Lichenibacterium dinghuense: one gene and its partner. The protein of the gene in region 1 binds, or shares a complex with, the protein of each later gene. Links are inferred from orthologs where the notes say so. Each region holds a gene or a part of one and is shown in the gene's direction. Other genes may lie near its edges.

Region 1 (7,937 bases):
CACGGGGTCGGCGTCGGAGGCGAGCATGAAGCTCGCCATGGCGAGGCGGTGGTCGATGGGGAAGGAGGAGGCGGTCTCGGACAGCTCGCCGTGGATCGCGAAGGCGTCGTCGCCGAGCTCGCGCGCCAGATCCACTAGGTGGCGCTCCATGTCGAGGTCGCCGGCCCCCGCTTCGGCGGCCTCGTCCGACTGCTCGTCGAGCATGTCGCCCATGGCGCCGCGCAGCTCCTCGCCGATGTCGAGCTTGGCCACCGCGAACTGCTTGGTCACGAGCATCAGCACGCCGGCGTCGGCCCGGTCCGAGCGGGCCTCGCGCACGAGGCGGCCGCGCACGGCGTCGAGCATGGCGGCCGCGTCCGGGTCCTGGCGCTCGACGCCGTAGCGCAGCGTTTCCAGCGCCTGCCCGCACATGAAGGCGAGGGCCGCGACGAGGTGGGCGTCCGGGCGGCGGCGGCGCGCCTCGCGGCCGATGAGCCCGACGATCTCCAGCGTCGCCTGCGGCATGGCGGCCAGCGCGTCGCCGACCGTGCCGGCCGTGTCGCCGCCGTGGCCGGCCCGCATCTCCTCGGCCACGGCGGCGCCGAGCTTGAGGAGGGCTTCGCGCTGGGCGGCGCGGTCGGTGCGCGGAGGCATATCAGGGAAACCTCATTCGGCCGCGGCCCGCAGGCGGCGGGCGGGCTGCGGGCGGCGGCTCCAGAGCGGGCGGGCGACGCGCAGCGCCACGACGAGGAGCCCGGCGATCAGGACGAGCCAGACCGGGCGCAGCCCGTCGTCGAGGCTGAGGTCGGCGGACAGCACGTCGGCCACGTCGATGCCGTTGCGGACGTGGTACCACCCGGCCTCGAACAGGGCCGTCACGACCGGCGCGGCGACCGCCAGGGCCGCGAGGGCGGGCAGGCTTTCGCCGCGCTTGAAGCGGTTGAGCAGGCGCCAGCCCATCAGCCACAGGAACAGGCCGACCAGCAGCAGGGGGGCGCTGACGTCGAGCTTGGTCTGCAGCATGTAGTGGATCAGCGCCAGCACGCCGATCGGGTAGGCCAGCGTGTGCAGCCTGTTCCAGCGCGCCGGGCCGATGCGCCGGATCATGGCGTCGGTCGAAGTGGCGCCGAGCGCCGCCAGGCCCAGCAGGGCCGCGAAGCCCACGGTGAGGTAGAGCCGGAGCGCGATCTCGCTCGCCACGTGGACGAGGTCGCCGCCCTGCTGGACGATGTAGAGCGTGAAATGCCCCAGCACGTAGAACAGCACGGCGACGCCCAGCATGCGGCGCACGGCGATGAGCTTGTTCCACCCCCCGATGCGCCGGAGCGGCGACACGGCGAGGGACACGATCAGGATCCGCACGGCCCACAGGCCCGACTCGTGGATGAGCGACTTCACCGTGTCGGAGTTCAGCCATCCGAGGTCGAATTGCACCGCGATCCAGGCGGCCGGCGCGAACAGGGCCACGAAGACGAGGAGTTTCAGGATCGACAGGTGGCCCGAGCGGTCCAGCCAGGGGAAGAAGCGCGCCTGCATCGATGATCGCTCGGACTGGGGGAATCGTCGACGACAGAGTGGTGCGCGACCGCGTCGCCATCAAGGCGACGCGGCGAAGGGCCCCTCACCGGACCGGCGGAGCCGTCAGGCCGCGTCGCGGCCGTGCGACTCGGCGGGCGGGGCGGTGGCCTCGACGGCCGTGAAGGTTTCGAGGATGCGGTAGGTGTGGGACGCGCCCTTCGGCACGACCCAGGAGGAGCCCTTCGCGAGCGTGGTCGTCTGCCCCTCGATCTCGAGCTCGGCGCGGCCCGCGATCACGTAGCCCACGGTCTCGTAGTCGCGGCGCACCGGGTCCTTGGTGGCGCCGGAGGGCTCGCCTTCCCACAGGCGCATCGACAGCGACCGGCCGCTGGCGAGATACTTCTGCCCTTCCGGGCCTTCGGCGGCCGAGCCCGCCTCGACCTTCGCCCCGCTCGCATCCGCCATGGCCCGTCCCCCGAGTTTCCGCGGCGGCGCCGGCCGCCGCCGTGGCACGCCAACGCCGGCCTCCGGCGAGGGTTGCCGGTCAGCCGACGCGGCGGCGCGACGGCGGGATGGTGCCGCGGAGGCCGAGCCGCGCGGCGGGCGCCGGCTCCGCCCGGCGCCGGGGGAGCGGCGACGGGCGGGGGGCGGGGACGGGGGCGGGCTCCACCAGCACGGCGCCGCAGGGGCGGCCGCCGCCGTCGAGCGCCCGGGCCGCGGCGGCGAGCGCCGCGGGGGGCACGTCGGCCGGCGCCGCGATGAGGACGAGGTCGGCGCTGGGCGCCAGCGCGGCGGGGTCGTCGCCGACCAGGATCACCGTGTCGAAGGCGTCGAGCCCGCGCAGCCGCGCGGCGCCCGGCCGGGCCGCGGCGGACGCGGCGGCCTCCGCCTCGCCGGGGTCGCTCGGCAGCAGGGCGACGGGGGCGCCCTCGGGGCCGAGCCGGTACAGGGTGCGGACCGCGCCGCCGGCCTCGATCGCGACCGGCACGGCACCCGCGGGGGCGAGGGCGCCGCGCAGCCGGCCGCGCGCGCGGGCCTCCATCAGCAGGGGGCGGCGACCCGCGGCCGCCGCGGCGAGCGCGAGCGCGAAGGCGCCGGCATCGGCGTCGCCGAGGGGGAGGTCGGCCGCGGGCGCCACCAGGACGGTCATCCGTGCCGCGGCCTCGCCGAAGGCGGCCCGCAGCGTGGCGTGGAGCCCCGCCATGGCCTGTGCCGAGGGGGCCGCGGAGGCCTGCAGGGACAGGCGCCCGAGCACCGGCACGCCGTCCGGGACGGAGGCCGGCGCCGGCTCGGGCGCGGGCCGCGGCGTCTCGGGCGCGGGGATGGGCTGCGGCTCCGGCACGCTGGCGAGCGCGGGTTCGACCCGGCGCACCGGGGACGGGAAGGCCCGCGGCCGGCGCGGGCGCAGCAGGCGCAGGGCCGCCCAGGCGGCGCTGAGGAGCGCCAGGCCCAGGGCGGCGGCCGCGAGGGCGAGGCCGCGCAGGGAATGGCGCGCGGGCGGAGCCGCGGCGGCGCCCGTGCGGTCCACGCGCGGCGCGGCGGCCGGCGCCGCGTCGGCGGGCGGCAGCGCCAGCGGCGAAGCGGCGCGGCGCGCGAGCGGGGCGACGGTGCCCGTGGCGTCCGCGCGGGCCCCGGCCGGGAGGGCGCGCGGCGGCGGGACGGCCGCCGCCGCGGCGAGGCGGCGCTCGGCCGCGGCCACGTCGGCGCGGGCGTCGGCGGCGTCGCGCTCGGCCGAGGCCAGCGCCCGGCGCGTGCCGGCGAGGAGCTGGCCGCGGAGGTCCTCGAGGAGCTGCTCGGTCGCCACCAGGGTCGGGTGCTGGTCGCCGAGGGTGGCGCGGTAGCCGGCGGCGCGGCGCTGGGCGTCGGCGTAGTCCGAGCGCAGCGACGACAGGCCGAAGGTGCGGTCGACCTCCGGCATCGGGTCGGTGAGGTGGGCCGGCTGGAGCTCGCGCTTGAGGTCCTCGATCGCGTCGGCCGCGCGGGCGGCGCGGTCCTGGGCCACCGCCAGGGCAGCGCGGTCCTGCGCGGCATCGTAGGCCGCCGGAGCCGAAGCCGTAGCCAGGGCCGGAGCCGCGGGCGCGGCCGGACGTGGGGGCGCCGCCAGGGCAGCGCCGGCCAGCACCAGGGCCACGGCGGCGGGCAGGGCGAGCCGTGCGGGGGCGGGGAGGGGCGGCATCGTGCGGTCTCGTCCGGCGCCCGAGGGGTGGGCTTCAGGGCACGTTAAGGACGAATCCTTACCAGTCCTTCACCCTGTCGGGCGCGCCGGCGCGCCTTGACGGGCGATCCCTGAGCCGTCACGGTCCCGCGCCTCCGCGGCGGAGCCCCTCCGGCGCGCCCCGCCGAACCCGCGAGTCCCCGGATCCCATGCGCCTCTTCCTCGACTTCGAAAAGCCCGTCGCCGAGATCGAGGCCAAGATCGAGGAGCTCCGGCAGGTGGCGAGCAACGAGGACGCCATCCCGATCGGCGACGAGCTGACGCGGCTGGAGGTCAAGGCCGCCCAGGCGCTGGCGGAGCTCTACAAGACCCTGACGCCCTGGCAGAAGACCCAAGTGGCGCGCCACCCGCAGCGCCCGCACTTCTCCGACTACTGCCGGAGCCTGATGACGGACTTCACGCCGCTGGCCGGCGACCGCGCCTTCGGCGAGGACGAGGCCATCGTGGGCGGGCTCGGCCGCTTCCGCGGGCGCGCCGTCTGCCTCATCGGCCAGGAGAAGGGCTCCGACACCGACAGCCGCATCCGCCACAACTTCGGCATGGCGAAGCCCGAGGGCTACCGCAAGGCGGTTCGCCTGATGGAGCTGGCCGACCGCTTCAATCTCCCGGTGGTGTCGCTGGTCGACACGGCGGGCGCCTTTCCGGGGATCGAGGCCGAGGAGCGCGGGCAGGCCGAGGCCATCGCGCGCTCGACGGAAGCCTGCCTGGAGCTCGGCGTGCCCAACGTGGCCGTGATCATCGGCGAGGGCGGCTCGGGCGGCGCCATCGCGATCGCGGCCGCCAACGCGGTCATCATGATGGAGCACGCCATCTACAGCGTGATCTCGCCCGAGGGCGCGGCCTCCATTCTGTGGCGCGACCCGGCCCGCGCGCAGGACGCCGCGACCTCGATGAAGATCACCGCGCAGGACCTGCTGCGCTTCGGCATCATCGACGCCGTGGTGGCCGAGCCCGCGGGCGGCGCCCACAGCGACCCCGGCGCCGCCATCGCGGCGGCCGGCGACGCCGTCGAGGCCGCGCTGGCGGGCTTCGACGGCTGGTCGCGCGAGCGGATCCAGGCGGCGCGGGCCGACAAGTTCCTGGCGATCGGGCGGCGCTGACGGCCCTTGCGCGGAGGTTCGCGGGCGGGGAAGGTGGGGCCATGCCGCTGCATCCCCTCGCCATCGACCGCTTCGCTTCCGCCCTCCTGGAGGACATGACGCCCGGCGAATGGGCCTCGATGCGCGACGTGGTGTCGGACCTCGTCGCCGCCTTCCGCGGCCAGCGCGAGGGCGGGCGGGCCGACGTCCGCCCCGGGCCGGACGCCCGCGAGGTGGTGGGCGACCTGATCGCCAAGCTCGAGGCGCCGCCGGTCGCCTCGGCCCTGCAGGCGCGCCTGTGGACCCTGTCCGACCGGCCGAAGCACCGCGCCGAGGGCGCGGCCTGGCTCGACGCCCATCCCGAGGCGGCGGCCGCGCCGGGCGGGCAGTTCGACGACGAGAACCTTGAGTTCGTGTTCGATGCGCCCTTCACGGAGGAGGACGAGACCGCGCTGCCGCGCATCCTGCGCGTCACGGCGGCCCAGGACCGCGAGATGGGCGGCTGGAACGCCAGCAGCCCGGACGGCCTCGCCATCCGGGCCCCGACCAAGGCCGAACTCCTGGATGGTCTGGCCGGGGCCGCGCCGGGCTTCCTGCGCGACCGGCACGGCCACGCCGGCCCGGCCACGGTGATCGTGGATTGGCACGAGGCGGGGCGCTCCCACAGCACGACGCTGTCGGTCGGCTCCGCGAAGCGCGGATGACCGTCTCGGCCTCGTCGGCCGACAAAGCGTCACCTCAAAGACGCAGATTGACTCAAAATTTACCGAACGGGTTGGAACCTTTTGGGGATCGTCGCCCACGAGTTGCGGTAACGCCGGCTTAAGCCTTAAAACCGCATCCGTGTGGCCGGCGAAATATCCGACCAGGGGCGCGAGCAGTGGACATCGGCGACATGCGGTCAGGACGCGCGTTGGGGATCCTCGGCCGGCTCGCCCTCGTGGCCGCCGGCGCGGCGCTTCTGGCGGGCTGCAACGAGGACCTCGGCGTCACCGGCAACGCGCGCGCCTATTCGCCGATCCCCGAGGCCACGCTCAAGTCGATGACCGCCAAGTCGACGACCAAGAACGCGCCGGTCCTGATCCGCGCCTACAAGAAGGAGGCGGAGCTCGAGATCTGGAAGCAGCAGGCGGACGGCCGCTACGTCTACCTGAAGACCTTCCCGATGTGCCGCTGGTCCGGCCAGCTCGGCCCCAAGATGCGCGAAGGCGACCGGCAGGTGCCGGAAGGCTTCTACACGATCACGCCGGGCTCGATGAACCCGAACTCGGCCTACTTCCTGTCGTTCAACGTCGGCTATCCCAACGCCTACGACCGCGCCTGGGGCCGCACCGGCGGCTCCATCATGGTGCACGGCATCTGCTCCTCCGCGGGCTGCTTCTCCATGACGGACGGGCAGATCGAGGAGATCTACGCCATCATGCGGGAAGCCTTCGCGGGCGGGCAGCACGCGGTGCAGATGCAGAGCTTCCCCTTCCGCATGACGGCCGAGAACATGGCCAAGGCGCGGCTCGACCCCAACATCGCCTTCTGGCGCGAGCTGAAGAAGGGCGCGGACGAGTTCGAGGTGACCAAGATGCAGACGCCAGTGGGCGTGTGCAACAAGCACTACGTCTTCGCCAAGGCCAAGGGCGGCGCGAGCTTCGACGCCGAATCGGCCTGCCCGCCGCTCGACCTCGACGGCGAGGTCGCCCGCGCCCTCACCGACAAGGAGGCGAAGGACGAGACGGAGATCAAGAAGCTCGTCGCCGAGGGCGTGAAGCCCGTCCGCATCGTGTACCAGGACGGCGGCCAGAACCCCGCCTTCGCGCACCGCTTCGCCGAGGTCAGCCGGCCCGACGCCATCGCGGCCGCCCCCACCGAGTTCGTGCTCGACGACGGACCGAAGGCCAAGCCCGCCGCGGTGCAGATCGCCGCCGCGCGCAAGTCCGTGGGCGACGGGCTGTCGAAGCCCGAGCCCGTCGTGGCGCTGGCCGCGGCCGCGATCCCGCCCGCCCCGGCGAAAGCCCTTCCCAAGGGCGCCAAGCCGGTGCTGACGGCCTCGGCCAAGCCCGCCACCATGCCCGACGTGACCGGCTCGGTGCCGGCGGCCTTCGCGGCCGCCCCCTCGGCCTACGCCAAGGAGGAGCCGAAGAGCGCCACCCGCGCCTTCTTCGACCGCCTGATGGGCAGCGCCGACGCGCCGGCCGAGGCGGCCCCCGCCGCGCAGGCCGCGGGACCGGCCGCCGCCAAGCCGGGGACCCAGGCCTCGGCCAGGAAGCCCGGCCTCGATCCGACCGCGGTAGCGCTGTCGCCCGCGGCGGAGTAGGCGGGGCGACCCCCGACCTCCTGAGCAGATCGAGGAGGGGCGCGACTCCTAACGTGCCTCGTCCTTCGACACGGCCGCTCCGCGGCCGGCTCAGGACGAGGCTCGTTGCAGGCCGTGTGGGACGCTGCCGAAGCTCATCGTGCCGAGATCACCGTCCCGCCTCAGCCTCTCACCCGCCACACGCCGCCGCGCTTGACGTCGGCGTCCTCCAGCAAGCGCATCACCGGCACGTCGTAGGCGGCCAGGGGCTCGAAGGCGGTCGGGTCGAAGTAGCTGCGGCCGGGGTCGCCGACGATCACGCGGGCGCCGCGCCGCGCGAGGCTCCGCAGCCAGGGCGTGACGGCGCCCGCCGTGTCGCGCTCGTAGAAGACGTCGGCCACCAGCACGGCGTCCCAGCCCTCGTCGCGGCCGACGAGGTCGTCCCCGCGCGCCTCCACCGCGACGCCGTTCTCCGCCGCGTTGAGCGCGATGGCGGCGAGCGCGAAGCCGTCGATGTCGGCGGCCTCGACGCGCGCGGCGCCCGCCAGGGCGGCGGCGATGCCGACGAGCCCCGAGCCCGACGCGAAGTCGAGCACGCGGGCGCCGCGGACCTCCTGGGGATGGTCGAGCACGTAGCGCGCCAGCGCCTGCCCGCCCGCCCAGGCGAAGGCCCAGAAGGGCGGTGGCAGGTTCGCCTGATCGAGGTCGGCCTCGGTCATGGCCCACAGGTCGGTCGCGTCGTCGGCCGCGTGGAGCAGCACCTCCGGCACCAGCGGCACGGGCCGGAGCCGGGTGTTGCGGCGGATGAAGGCGGCGCGGTCCGGCACGGGATCAGACCGCGAGGTGGAAGCCAGCGTCG
Region 2 (3,000 bases), 810 kb from region 1 along the record:
GCATGCGGGCGGACATGGCAGCGATGGACAAGCGTTTTGATGGCATCGACGCGCGCCTCGACGGCATCGATGCGCGGCTCGACGCGATGGAGACCCAGCTCGAAGGACTGCGATACGTCGTCGTCGCTTCCGTCGACTCGCTCGTCACCGACATGAAGCATCACGAGCCCCGCATCGCCGCCCTCGAAGGAGCCCGCGCTTGACCGCCCGCATGAAGGCCCGCTTCGCCGACCTCGCCCGACAGAACCGCGCCGGCCTCGTCACCTTCATCACGGCGGGCGACCCCGACGACCGCACCTCCGCGGCGGTGCTGCGCGCGCTGCCCGAGGCCGGCGCCGACGTGATCGAGCTCGGCATGCCCTTCACCGACCCCATGGCGGACGGCCCCACCATCCAGGCCGCCGCGCTGCGGGCGCTCAAGTCCGGCCATCGCCTGTCGAAGACGCTCGACATGGTGCGCGACTTCCGCGCCCACGACGACGCGACCCCGATCGTGCTGATGGGCTACTACAACCCCATCTACATCTACGGCGTCGACCGCTTCCTCGACGACGCGAAGGCGGCCGGCGTCGACGGCCTCATCGTGGTCGACCTGCCGCCCGAGGAGGACCGCGAGCTCTGCGTGCCGGCGCTGGAGGCGGGGCTCAACTTCATCCGCCTCGCCACCCCCACCACCGACGACGCGCGCCTGCCCGCCGTGCTGAAGAACACGAGCGGCTTCGTGTACTACGTGTCGGTCACCGGCATCACGGGGGCGGCCATCCCGGACTACAGCCGCGTCGGCCAGGCGGTGCGGCGCATCAAGGGCCACACGGACCTCCCCGTGGCGGTGGGCTTCGGCGTGAAGACGCCGGAGGCCGCCGCCGAGGTCGCGGCCCACGCCGACGCGGTGGTGGTCGGCACGGCGCTCATCGACGTGCTGGCCCGCACGCTCGACGGCGGCCACGCCACGGCCGCCACGGTGCCGGCCGTGCGGGCCTTCGTCGAGGGCCTGGCGCGCGGGGCCCGCTCGGCCAAGCGCGTTCCGACCGACCTGCCGGCCGAGGAGAGCCGCCCGTGAGCTGGATCAACAACGTCGTCCCGCCCAAGATCCGCTCCTTCCTCACCACCAAGAAGGACACGCCCGAGAACCTGTGGGTGAAGTGCCCGGATTCCGGGCAGCTCGTCTTCCACAAGGACCTCGAGAACAACCTGTTCGTGGTGCCGGGCTCCGAGTTCCACATGAAGATGGACGCGAAGACCCGCCTCGCGACCACCTTCGACGACGGCCGCTGGGAGGAGATCCCCGTCGCCGAGGTTTTGGCCGACCCGCTGCGCTTTCGCGCCGAGAAGCGCTACGCCGACAAGCTGAAGGAGGAGCGCACCAGCACCGGCCTCGGCGATGCCGTGAAGCTCGGCGTCGGCAAGCTCGGCGGCCGCGACGCCGTGGTGGCGGTGCAGACCTTCGATTTCTTCGCCGGCACGCTCGGCATGGCGGCGGGCGAGGCCATCGTGACCGGCGCCGAGCGGGCGCTGAAGCTCGGCGCGCCCTTCATCCTCTACGCGGCCTCGGGCGGGGCCCGCATGCAGGAGGGCGTGTTCTCGCTGATGCAGATGCCGCGCACCACGGTCGCGGTGAACCGCCTGAAGCGCGCCGGCCTGCCCTACATCGTCGTGCTGACCAACCCGACGACGGGCGGCGTCACCGCCTCCTATGCCATGCTGGGCGACGTGCACATCGCCGAGCCGGGCGCGCTGATCTGCTTCGCCGGGCCGCGCGTCATCGAGCAGACGGTGCGCGAGAAGCTGCCCGAGGGGTTCCAGCGCGCCGAATACCTGCAGGAACACGGCATGGTCGACATGGTGGTGCACCGCCGCGACATGCGCGCCACCCTGGCGCGGCTCTGCGGCCTGCTGATGGACCGGCGCCCCGCCGCGGCGGCGCTGCCCGCCGCGGCGGAGTAGTCCCCGGCATGGGAGCCATGGCGGGCGGGCCCGCCGGCGCCGCGGACGCGCTGGTCGCCCGCTTCCTGCCGCTCCACCCGAAGCGCATCGACCTGTCGCTCGGCCGCATCGAGCGGCTGCTCGCCGGCCTCGGCCACCCCGAGCGGCGGCTCCCGCCGGTGATCCACGTCGCCGGCACCAACGGCAAGGGCTCCACCGTCGCCTTCATGCGCGCGGTCCTGGAGGCCGCGGGCCGCCGCGTCCACGTCTACACCTCGCCCCACCTCGTGCGCTTTCACGAGCGGATCAGGCTCGCCGGCCGGCTCGTGTCAGACGAGGTCCTGGCCGAGGCCTTCGCGCGGTGCGAGGCCGTCAACGCCGGACAGGGCATCAGCGTCTTCGAGATCACCACGGCGGCGGCGCTGCTGCTCTTCGCCGAGCATACCGCGGACGCGCTGCTGCTGGAGGTCGGGCTCGGCGGCCGCTACGACGCCACCAACGTCGTGCCGCGCCCCCTCGCCACCGTGATCACCCCCGTGTCGATGGACCACCGCGAGTTCCTGGGCGCCACCGTGGCGGCCATCGCGGGCGAGAAGGCCGGCATCCTCAAGCGCGGCGTGCCGGCGGTCGTCGCCGAACAGTGCGACGAGGCCCGCGCCGTGATCGAGCGCGAGGCCGCCCGCGTCGGCGCGCCCGCGGTCTTCGCGGGCCAGGACTTCTCGGCCGGGGAGGAGCGCGGGCGCCTCGTCTACCAGGACGGCCAAGGCCTCCTCGACCTGCCGCTGCCGCGCCTCGCCGGTCGCCACCAGCACGGCAACGCCGCCGCCGCCGTCGCGGCGCTGCGCGCGGCCTTCCCGGACCTGCCGGCCTCGGCCTACGAGGCCGGCCTGTCCCGGGCCGAATGGCCGGCGCGGCTGCAGCCGCTGAAGCGCGGCCCGCTGCCGGCGCTGCTGCCCGCGGGTTCGGAGCTGTGGCTCGACGGCGGCCACAACGCCGCGGGCGGCCGCATCCTCGCCGAAGCCCTGGCCGAGATGGAGGAGCGCCAGGCCCGTCCGCTCCTGCTGGTCTGCGGCATGC

Evidence for each region. Proteins that work in one complex are often made in the same cells at the same time.
Region 2: the proteins of L7N97_RS05705 (region 1) and accD are in contact, whole or in part, in a solved structure (PDB 8UXZ), measured with the Escherichia coli proteins. The link is inferred for Lichenibacterium dinghuense from one-to-one orthologs.

What each region holds. Positions count from the first base shown.
Region 1 is NZ_JAJLMN010000001.1:1,181,528-1,189,464, reverse strand. What follows is about bases 2,868-5,836. They hold L7N97_RS05705 (acetyl-CoA carboxylase carboxyltransferase subunit alpha), read left to right. Parts: upstream 2,868-3,861; coding sequence 3,862-4,812; downstream 4,813-5,836. Other genes in these bases: L7N97_RS05695 (L,D-transpeptidase family protein), read left to right, coding at 5,687-5,836; L7N97_RS05700 (hypothetical protein), read left to right, coding at 4,854-5,495; L7N97_RS05710 (hypothetical protein), read right to left, coding at 2,868-3,673. Outside these bases: L7N97_RS05725 (hypothetical protein), read right to left, coding at 1-633; L7N97_RS30040 (protein-methionine-sulfoxide reductase heme-binding subunit MsrQ), read right to left, coding at 646-1,515; L7N97_RS05715 (cupin domain-containing protein), read right to left, coding at 1,621-1,962; more of L7N97_RS05710, read right to left, coding at 2,042-2,867; more of L7N97_RS05695, read left to right, coding at 5,837-7,099; L7N97_RS05690 (class I SAM-dependent methyltransferase), read right to left, coding at 7,261-7,905; L7N97_RS05685 (transcriptional initiation protein Tat), read right to left, coding at 7,910-7,937. UniProt on the Escherichia coli protein: Component of the acetyl coenzyme A carboxylase (ACC) complex. First, biotin carboxylase catalyzes the carboxylation of biotin on its carrier protein (BCCP) and then the CO(2) group is transferred by the carboxyltransferase to acetyl-CoA to form malonyl-CoA.
Region 2 is NZ_JAJLMN010000001.1:1,997,832-2,000,831, reverse strand. It holds accD (acetyl-CoA carboxylase, carboxyltransferase subunit beta), read left to right. Parts: upstream 1-1,056; coding sequence 1,057-1,944; downstream 1,945-3,000. Other genes in the region: L7N97_RS09685 (bifunctional folylpolyglutamate synthase/dihydrofolate synthase), read left to right, coding at 1,953-3,000; trpA (tryptophan synthase subunit alpha), read left to right, coding at 200-1,060; L7N97_RS09700 (hypothetical protein), read left to right, coding at 1-203.